DNA from 2 places in the Citrobacter portucalensis genome. Region 2 is predicted to be linked to the other one. Evidence: predicted binding sites of a transcription regulator. Region 2 holds the regulator's gene; the other holds the start of a gene.
The links. The regulator sigma-54, encoded in region 2, starts transcription at its own class of promoters, with help from an activator protein. The targets are predictions, from matches to a motif close to GTTGGCACANNTTTCGCTNT.
Positions count from the first base shown of each region.

Region 1: glnA (glutamate--ammonia ligase) is a predicted target of sigma-54. The motif match lies at 1,630-1,649, and genes of this name have one in related genera.

Region 1 is NZ_CP092466.1:4,951,075-4,956,521, reverse strand. It holds gene glnA (glutamate--ammonia ligase) at 135-1,544, opposite strand; gene typA (ribosome-dependent GTPase TypA) at 1,924-3,747, shown strand; gene ompL (porin OmpL) at 3,816-4,508, opposite strand; gene LY264_RS23870 (MFS transporter) at 4,575-5,447, opposite strand, start outside.
Region 2 is NZ_CP092466.1:525,963-531,409, reverse strand. It holds gene kdsC (3-deoxy-manno-octulosonate-8-phosphatase KdsC) at 1-244, shown strand, start outside; gene lptC (LPS export ABC transporter periplasmic protein LptC) at 241-816, shown strand; gene lptA (lipopolysaccharide ABC transporter substrate-binding protein LptA) at 785-1,333, shown strand; gene lptB (LPS export ABC transporter ATP-binding protein) at 1,340-2,065, shown strand; gene rpoN (RNA polymerase factor sigma-54) at 2,112-3,545, shown strand; gene hpf (ribosome hibernation promoting factor) at 3,568-3,855, shown strand; gene ptsN (PTS IIA-like nitrogen regulatory protein PtsN) at 3,939-4,430, shown strand; gene rapZ (RNase adapter RapZ) at 4,476-5,330, shown strand; gene npr (PTS phosphocarrier protein NPr) at 5,327-5,447, shown strand, end outside.

The DNA of each region.
Region 1 (5,447 bases), 700 kb from region 2:
GCTTTGCCTTATCCGGCCTACAAGGTAATGTTACCCTCCAGGCCTGATAAGTTTGCGCCATCAGGCGTCCTATCATTCACCATCGATCTCAAGCCTGCCTGAGCAGGCTAAAAGTTCCACGGCAACTCAAACGATTAAACGCTGTAGTACAGCTCAAACTCTACCGGGTGCGGAGTCATACGCACGCGGTCATCTTCTTCGCGACGCAGCGCAATGTACGCATCGATCGCTTCATTGGTGAACACGCCGCCTGCGGTCAGGAACTCGCGGTCCAGATCCAGTTCTTTCAGTGCTTCTTCCAGAGAACCAGCAACCTGTGGGATCTCTTTCGCTTCTTCCGGCGGCAGGTCGTACAGGTTTTTGTCCATTGCTTCGCCCGGGTGGATCTTGTTCTTAATACCGTCAAGACCAGCCATCAGCAGCGCTGCGAAGCACAGGTATGGGTTAGCAGCCGGGTCCGGGAAACGCACTTCGATACGACGCGCTTTCGGAGAAGCAACTACCGGGATACGGATAGACGCAGAACGGTTACGGGCAGAGTAAGCCAGCATTACCGGTGCTTCGTAACCCGGGACCAGACGTTTGTAGGAGTTGGTGGTCGGGTTAGCCAGGGCGTTGATCGCTTTAGCGTGCTTGATTACGCCACCGATGTAGTACAGCGCCTGCTCAGAGAGACCCGCATATTTGTCACCGGAGAACAGGTTTACGCCGTTCTTGGACAGGGACATGTGGCAGTGCATGCCGGAACCGTTATCGCCAAACATTGGTTTTGGCATAAAGGTTGCGGTTTTACCGAAACGGTGAGCGACGTTGTGAACGACATATTTGTAGATCTGAATTTCGTCCGCTTTTTTGGTCATGGTGTTAAAGCGGGTCGCGATTTCGTTCTGACCAGCAGTCGCCACTTCGTGGTGATGCGCTTCAACAACCAGGCCCATTTCTTCCATGATCAGACACATGGTAGAACGGATATCCTGAGAAGAATCTACCGGAGGAACCGGGAAGTAACCGCCTTTCACGCCTGGACGGTGACCTTTGTTACCACCTTCGTATTTGGTGGAGGAGTTCCATGCGCCTTCGATGTCATCGATAGCCACGTGGGAACCGGAAATAGTTGCGCCGAAACGGATGTCGTCAAACAGGAAGAATTCTGGCTCTGGTCCGAACAGAACGGTGTCTGCGATGCCGGTAGAACGCAGATACTCTTCAGCACGTTTAGCAATGGAGCGCGGGTCACGGTCGTAGCCCTGCAGCGTACCTGGTTCCAGGATATCGCAACGGATGATCAGGGTAGACTCTTCAAAGAACGGGTCGATGAGAGCAGTAGACGCATCTGGCATCAGAACCATGTCTGATTCGTTAATGCCTTTCCAGCCACCGATTGAGGAGCCGTCAAACATTTTGCCTTCTTCAAAGAATTCGGCATTTACCTGATGAGCAGGAATAGTGACGTGCTGTTCTTTACCTTTGGTATCAGTGAAGCGTAAATCAACAAACTTCACTTCGTGTTCGTTCAGCATCGTCAAAACGTGTTCAGCGGACATACTTACTCTCCCGGATTGGTCATTGTCGTCGTGGTAACGAAGTCTTCAATTCTGCAAAAATTGGCCGTGTCGCCATAAAAAATATAAAGCGAAATCTGTGCCAACTTTTAAATTGCCCCTAAAAGGCGTTATCATGCGCACCATCGTGCAAAGGGGCTGCACCATGAAGGTTGTATTGCACCATTATAGTGCTTTAATGTGAACATTAAGCACCATATTGGTGCAAAGCATGTCAGATTACCCCTTTTAACGCTCCGTGAATGTGATCACAAAGAAACTCTGCAATACTTGTTTGCGGAGGATGTTTGTGATCCTGTTTTGTACTGCGATTAATCCGTGTACAATAACGCGCTATTTCTAAAATGCCTGAGGCAAAGTTGTGATCGAAAATTTGCGTAACATCGCCATCATCGCGCACGTAGACCATGGTAAAACGACCCTGGTAGACAAGCTGCTCCAACAATCCGGTACGTTCGATGCGCGTGCTGAAACCCAAGAGCGCGTGATGGACTCCAACGATTTGGAGAAAGAGCGTGGGATTACCATCCTCGCTAAAAACACCGCTATCAAATGGAATGACTACCGTATCAACATCGTTGATACCCCGGGGCACGCCGACTTCGGTGGTGAAGTTGAACGTGTAATGTCCATGGTCGACTCTGTGCTGCTGGTGGTGGATGCAATGGACGGTCCGATGCCGCAGACGCGCTTCGTGACCAAAAAAGCCTTTGCCCATGGCCTGAAGCCAATTGTTGTTATCAACAAAGTTGACCGTCCTGGCGCGCGTCCTGACTGGGTTGTTGATCAGGTATTTGACCTGTTCGTTAACCTCGACGCTACCGACGAGCAGCTGGACTTCCCGATCGTTTACGCTTCTGCGCTGAACGGTATCGCGGGTCTGGATCACGAAGACATGGCTGAAGACATGACTCCGCTGTATCAGACTATCGTTGATCGTGTACCGGCTCCGAGCGTAGATCTTGATGGCCCGCTGCAGATGCAAATCTCTCAGCTGGACTACAACAACTACGTTGGCGTAATCGGTATCGGCCGCATCAAACGCGGTAAAGTTAAACCGAACCAGCAGATCACTATCATTGATAGCGAAGGCAAAACCCGTAACGGTAAAGTCGGTAAAGTTCTGACCCATCTGGGTCTGGAACGTATCGAGAGTGATATTGCCGAAGCAGGCGATATCATCGCGATCACCGGCCTGGGCGAACTGAACATCTCCGACACCATCTGCGATCCGCAGAATGTTGAAGCGCTGCCAGCTCTGTCCGTTGATGAACCGACCGTTACCATGTTCTTCTGCGTAAACACCTCTCCGTTCTGCGGTAAAGAAGGTAAATATGTTACCTCTCGTCAGATCCTTGACCGCCTGAACAAAGAGCTGGTGCACAACGTTGCGCTGCGCGTTGAAGAAACCGAAGATGCGGATGCGTTCCGTGTATCCGGTCGTGGTGAGCTGCACCTGTCTGTTCTGATCGAAAACATGCGTCGTGAAGGTTTCGAAATGGCGGTTTCCCGTCCGAAAGTAATCTTCCGCGAAATCGATGGCCGTAAACAAGAGCCGTTCGAAAACGTAACGCTGGACGTTGAAGAGCAGCATCAGGGTTCTGTGATGCAAGCTCTGGGTGAGCGTAAAGGCGACCTGAAAAACATGAATCCAGATGGCAAAGGCCGCGTACGTCTTGACTACGTGATCCCAAGCCGTGGTCTGATCGGCTTCCGTTCAGAATTCATGACCATGACTTCCGGTACCGGTCTGCTGTACTCCACCTTCAGCCACTACGACGATGTTCGTGCGGGTGATGTGGGTCAGCGTCAGAACGGCGTACTGATCTCCAACGGCCAGGGTAAAGCAGTTGCGTTCGCACTGTTCAGCCTGCAGGACCGCGGTAAGCTGTTCCTGGGTCACGGTGCTGAAGTTTACGAAGGCCAGATCATCGGTATTCACAGCCGCTCTAACGACCTGACTGTAAACTGCCTGACCGGTAAGAAACTGACTAACATGCGTGCGTCTGGTACTGACGAAGCAACGGTTCTGGTTCCGCCGGTTAAGATGACTCTGGAGCAGGCTCTGGAATTCATCGATGACGACGAACTGGTAGAAGTAACACCAACCTCTATCCGTATCCGTAAGCGTCACCTGACTGAAAACGATCGTCGCCGTGCAATGCGTGGCGCGAAAGAAGAGTAATTAACACTCTTTTTCAGGTAAGCACAAAAAAGCCGCTGATTATCAGCGGCTTTTTTATTTCGGAAAGATTAGAAGAAATACTTTGCCCCGACACGAATCTGGTTTTGTTCACGATGATAGGGCTCAACATTGCGATCTAACCAGCGTAATTCCAGATAGGGCAGCCAGTGTTCATTAATACGATACTTAAAGGTATTAGTAATTTCCCAGTGATGATCTTTTCCATTGCTGCTATTGAAGTCATTGACGCGCATAAAATAGTGCGGTTCAAAGGTGTAGGAGAATTTATCGGTAATGGTAAAGTTCCAGTAGTTACCTATTTCATAGGTGTCATTATTATCCAGATCACCATTTAAATCGGTTGAACTGTAGTTATTATGGTTATATCGATTCCGCACGGTAAGATTAAACCACGGAGTAAATTTATAGTTAACATCCAGATAAGCCGCACCACCGGAACCCGTACTCTTATCATTTATCAACCCACCTGGCTGGATAGTTAATTTATCTGTCGGTTTAAATAACGGATACCAGCCCTCTATTTCATTATAGCCGTGTTTTAACTCATCCTTGCGTTGCATGGTGTAGGTGTTGGTGAGCATGATACCCGCGCCCATATCGGAGTTATAGCCAACACGCATCATCACTTCTATCTGATCTGACGCCAGATTATATGCCTCGCGGTTCTCGACATAGGCACCCGCAAAAACAGAGGTAGAAGCAACCGAAGATAAGAGAATTATTGTTGTTAACTTTTTCATAATAAATCCATTTTTTAAGCGTAGGGAGGCCGCCATCCATTAAGATGGAATAGGCGGCTATTATTTTTATACGTTTACAGCAGAGGTATTATTTTTAGTGGTAACAGGATCCGATAGAGCATTGTTTTTCTTCCGTTGGCTGATTTCCTCAATAATAAAAGCAAAGCGAGTTTCGTTGAGCTTATAAAATAAACCCATCGTGAATGCAGCGATAATGGCCAATCCACAAGGCCAAAGGAAAATAAGCTGACGCAGGCCGAGCAAAGTTGCATCGCTTTGAGTTATGTTGGGGATATAACCGATTTGCGTCAGCATGATGCCCGGCAGGAAACCAGCGAGCGCAGCGGAAATTTTGCGCGAAAAGGTATAACCCGTATACACCGAACCTTCCGCGCGGATCCCTGTTTTCCATTCGCCATAATCGACCGTATCCGGAACCAGCGCCCAGTTCAGGCTGTTAACAAAAGCGGTTCCGAAGAAGGCCATACAGGAGAATGTCACGAACAAAAATGATGTGTTGCCCCAGAAAAAGTTCAGTACATCGCCGATAGCCCATAATGCCAGACCGCCGAGGTAAACCTGCTTTTTACCGAAGCGTTTCACCGCAGCGGGAACCAGCAGTACCCCAACCAGAATGCATCCCATGCTGAAGAACCCCATCCATGACAGCAGATGAATATCATTGAGCACGTACTGGGTGTAGTACACCTGGATTGCCAGCTTGATGTTGAATGCCGCCAGCGTGCATAAGTTGGCGACACACAGCACCAGCAGAGGAGGGTTACGGAAAATGGCACAGAACGATTTGAGAATGCTGGGCTTATGGTGATCCGGCACGATTTCAATGTAGCGTTCCTTCACTCCGCTGAAACACCACCACATGCTGAACAGCCCGCAGACTGAAAAGATCAGTGCGGCGATCAGATAACCCAGCGAGGA
Region 2 (5,447 bases):
TCTCCTTAGCAAACTGTCGATCGCGCCGGAGAATATCGCCTACGTTGGCGATGACCTGATCGACTGGCCGGTGATGGCTAAAGTAGGATTGAGCGTCGCGGTGGCAGATGCCCACCCTCTGCTGATCCCGCGAGCCGATTATGTCACCCGCATTGATGGTGGACGTGGCGCTGTGCGTGAAGTCTGCGATTTATTACTCCTGGCGCAGGGCAAACTGGACGAGGCCAAAGGGCAATCGATATGAGCAAAACCAGACGTTGGGTTATCATTCTACTGTCGCTGGCTGTCCTTGTGATGATTGGTATTAATCTGGCAGACAAAGATGACACCGCTCAGGTCGTCGTCAATAACAACGAGCCAACCTATAAGAGCGAACATACTGATACCGTCGTGTATAGTCCGGAAGGCGCGCTGAGCTATCACTTGATCGCACAACACGTTGAATATTATTCGGAACAAGCGGTTTCGTGGTTTACTCAACCGGTATTAACCACGTTTGATAAGGATAAAGTACCGACCTGGACGATCAAGGCCGATAAAGCCAAATTGACCAACGATCGGATGCTGTATCTGTACGGCCATGTTGAGGTTAACGCCCTGGTGCCTGACTCTCAACTACGCAGAATTACGACCGATAACGCGCAGATTAACCTGGTGACACAAGACGTCACTTCCGATGATCTGGTGACGTTGTATGGCACAACATTTAACTCCAGCGGACTGAAGATGCGCGGCAACTTACGCAGCAAGAACGCCGAGCTGATTGAAAAGGTTAGAACCTCATATGAAATCCAAAACAAACAAACTCAGCCTTAATCTTGTACTTGCCAGCTCACTTCTGGCCGCCAGCATTCCGGCATTTGCCGTCACCGGCGATACCGAGCAGCCGATTCACATTGAATCGGACCAGCAGTCCCTGGATATGCAGGGCAACGTGGTGACGTTTACTGGCAACGTGATTGTGACTCAGGGCACCATCAAAATTAACGCCGATAAAGTCGTCGTGACCCGTCCTGGCGGTGAAGACGGCAAAGAAGTGATTGATGGCTATGGAAATCCAGCGACGTTTTACCAGATGCAGGACAACGGTAAACCGGTTAAAGGCCACGCCTCTCAGATGCACTATGAACTGGCGAAAGACTTTGTCGTTCTCACCGGCAAGGCGTATCTGGAACAGCTCGATAGCAACATCACAGGCGATAAGATCACCTATCTGGTAAAAGAGCAGAAAATGCAGGCCTTCAGCGATAAAGGCAAACGCGTCACCACCGTTCTGGTTCCGTCGCAGTTGCAGGACAAAAACAAGGCTCCGGCAGAGAAAAAAGGTAACTGATTCGTTATGGCAACATTAACTGCAAAGAACCTTGCAAAAGCCTATAAAGGCCGTCGTGTGGTTGAAGATGTCAGTCTGACCGTCAACTCAGGGGAGATCGTCGGTCTGCTCGGTCCTAACGGTGCAGGCAAGACAACAACCTTTTACATGGTAGTCGGCATTGTCCCGCGCGATGCGGGTAACATTATCATTGATGACGAAGACATCAGTCTGCTGCCTCTGCATGCGCGCGCGCGTCGCGGCATCGGCTACTTACCGCAGGAAGCATCGATTTTCCGTCGCCTGAGCGTGTTTGATAACCTGATGGCGGTACTGCAAATTCGTGACGATCTGACCAGCGAGCAGCGGGAAGATCGGGCCAACGAGCTGATGGAAGAATTCCACATCGAGCACCTGCGCGACAGCTTAGGTCAGTCGCTCTCCGGTGGTGAACGACGCCGCGTGGAAATCGCTCGCGCACTGGCCGCTAATCCAAAATTTATCCTGCTGGATGAACCGTTTGCCGGTGTTGACCCGATTTCTGTTATTGATATTAAACGGATCATCGAACACCTTCGCGACAGCGGCCTTGGCGTGCTGATTACCGACCACAACGTCCGCGAAACGCTGGCAGTGTGTGAGCGTGCCTATATCGTAAGTCAGGGACACCTGATCGCGCACGGCACGCCAACAGAAATACTGCAGGATGAGCACGTTAAGCGCGTATACCTTGGGGAAGACTTCAGACTCTGATAGGGTAGAAGACTTCACGTCACTGCAGGAGAAAACAACTCTGAACATGAAGCAAGGTTTGCAACTCAGGCTTAGCCAACAACTGGCGATGACGCCTCAGCTACAACAGGCTATCCGTCTGTTGCAGCTGTCCACGCTGGAACTTCAGCAAGAACTTCAGCAAGCGCTGGAAAGTAACCCACTGCTCGAGCAAACCGATCTTCACGACGAAATTGATACCCAGGAAAAACAGGACAGCGAAACCCTCGACACCGCAGATGCACTCGAACAAAAAGAGATGCCTGAGGAGTTACCGCTTGACGCCAGTTGGGATGAAATATACACCGCCGGGACGCCTTCGGGCACCAGCGGGGATTACATCGACGACGAACTGCCTGTGTATCAGGGTGAGACCACGCAATCACTACAGGATTACCTGATGTGGCAAGTGGAACTGACCCCGTTCTCGGATACCGATCGCGCCATTGCGACATCCATTGTGGATGCGGTAGACGAAACCGGTTATCTCACCGTGACCCTGGACGATATTCTCGAAAGCATGGGCGATGACGACGTCGGTATGGACGAAATCGAAGCCGTGCTTAAACGCGTTCAGCGCTTTGATCCCGTTGGCGTGGCCGCCAAAGATCTCCGTGACTGCTTACTGATCCAACTTTCGCAGTTTGATAAAGCCACGCCGTGGCTGGAAGAAGCGCGTCTGATCATCAGCGATCACCTCGATCTGTTAGCCAACCATGACTTCCGCACCCTGATGCGCGTGACCCGGCTGAAAGAAGACGTGCTGAAAGAAGCCGTCAACCTCATCCAGTCGCTTGATCCCCGCCCAGGGCAATCGATCCAGACCGGCGAGCCGGAGTACGTCATTCCGGATGTGCTGGTGCGTAAGCATAACGATCGCTGGGTGGTCGAACTCAACGGCGACAGCATTCCGCGCTTACAGATTAACCAGCACTACGCCGCCATGTGCAATAGCGCGCGCAACGATGCCGACAGCCAGTTTATTCGTAGCAATCTGCAAGATGCGAAGTGGCTGATTAAAAGCCTGGAAAGCCGCAATGATACGTTGCTGCGCGTCAGCCGCTGCATCGTTGAGCAGCAGCAAGCTTTCTTTGAGCAAGGCGAAGAGTTTATGAAACCGATGGTACTGGCGGATATCGCCCAGGCCGTCGAGATGCACGAATCGACCATTTCCCGTGTGACCACGCAAAAGTATCTGCACAGTCCGCGCGGCATTTTTGAATTGAAGTATTTCTTTTCCAGTCACGTTAACACTGAAGGCGGAGGTGAAGCCTCATCCACAGCTATCCGTGCGCTGGTGAAGAAATTAATTGCTGCGGAAAACCCCGCGAAACCGCTGAGTGACAGCAAGTTAACCTCTATGCTGTCAGAACAGGGTATCATGGTGGCACGCCGCACCGTTGCGAAGTACCGAGAGTCTTTATCCATTCCGCCGTCTAACCAGCGCAAACAGCTGGTGTGACCCAACCGATAAGGAAGACACTATGCAGCTCAACATCACTGGAAACAACGTCGAAATCACCGAAGCCCTGCGCGATTTTGTGAATACAAAATTTGCCAAGCTCGAACAATATTTCGACCGGATTAATCAGGTCTATATTGTGTTGAAAGTGGAGAAGGTTACACATATCTCGGATGCAACACTGCATGTGAACGGTGGCGAAATTCATGCCAGCGCGGAAGGTCAGGATATGTACGCCGCCATTGACGGTTTAATTGATAAACTGGCTCGGCAGTTAACAAAACATAAAGATAAACTGAAACAGCACTAACTTGTCCGGGCAGTTAGCGGGTGCAGGACGGCCTGTTGTGTAGCACAACGGGCCATTTGTACAGTTAGCGCTTAGGTGAAATTATGACAAATAACGATACGACTCTACAACTGAGCACTGTTCTTAACCAGGAATGTACACGCGCAGGCGTTCACTGCCAAAGCAAGAAGCGCGCACTGGAAATCATCAGCGAACTTGCGGCAAAACAGCTTAGCTTGCCTGCTCAGGTGGTATTTGAAGCCATTCTGACGCGTGAAAAAATGGGCAGTACCGGCATCGGTAATGGTATTGCTATCCCGCACGGAAAGCTGGAAGAAGACACGATGCGCGCGGTTGGTGTGTTTGTTCAACTCGAAACACCCATCGCCTTCGACGCCATTGATAATCAACCTGTCGATCTGCTTTTCGCCCTGCTGGTCCCGGCAGACCAAACCAAGACGCATTTGCATACGTTGTCACTGGTCGCAAAACGTCTGGCAGATAAAACCATCTGTCGTCGTCTGCGCGCCGCGCAGAGTGACCAGGAGTTGTATCAAATCATCACGGACACCGAAGGTGGACAGGATGAAGCATAACAACCCAATGGCATCCTTTTTTGTCGTTGTGAGGAGAAACAGTACATGGTACTGATGATCGTCAGCGGCCGTTCAGGGTCAGGTAAATCTGTCGCCCTGCGTGCGCTGGAAGATATGGGTTTTTACTGCGTGGATAACCTTCCCGTAGTGCTGTTGCCCGATCTGGCTCGTACACTGGCCGATCGCCAGATTTCTGCGGCCGTCAGCATTGATGTGCGCAACATGCCTGAGTCCCCGGAAATTTTCGAGCAGGCAATGAATAATCTGCCCGAGGGTTTCTCACCACAGCTGCTGTTCCTTGATGCAGACCGTAACACGTTGATTCGTCGCTACAGCGACACGCGCCGTTTACACCCGCTCTCCAGCAAGAACTTGTCTCTGGAAAGCGCTATCGATAAGGAAAGCGATTTGCTGGAGCCTCTACGCTCTCGCGCTGACCTGATCGTTGATACCTCCGAAATGTCCGTACACGAACTGGCAGAAATGTTACGTACCCGACTGCTGGGTAAACGTGAACGTGAATTGACGATGGTATTCGAATCCTTTGGTTTCAAACACGGTATCCCGATTGATGCGGATTACGTCTTTGACGTGCGCTTCCTGCCTAACCCACACTGGGATCCGAAGCTGCGCCCAATGACCGGTCTTGACCGCCCTGTCGCCGCATTCCTCGACAGGCACACAGAAGTACACAATTTTATCTACCAGACTCGCAGCTATCTTGAGCTATGGTTACCCATGCTGGAGACCAACAACCGTAGCTACCTTACCGTAGCCATCGGCTGTACCGGCGGGAAACACCGTTCGGTGTATATTGCAGAGCAGCTGGCAGACTACTTCCGCTCACGCGGTAAAAACGTGCAGTCACGCCATCGTACGCTGGAAAAACGTAAATCATGACCGTGAAGCAAACCGTTGAAATCACCAATAAGCTGGGCATGCATGCCCGCCCAGCGATGAAACTGTTTGAATTGATGCAGGGTTTCGAAGCAGAAGTTTTGCTGCGTAATGATGAAG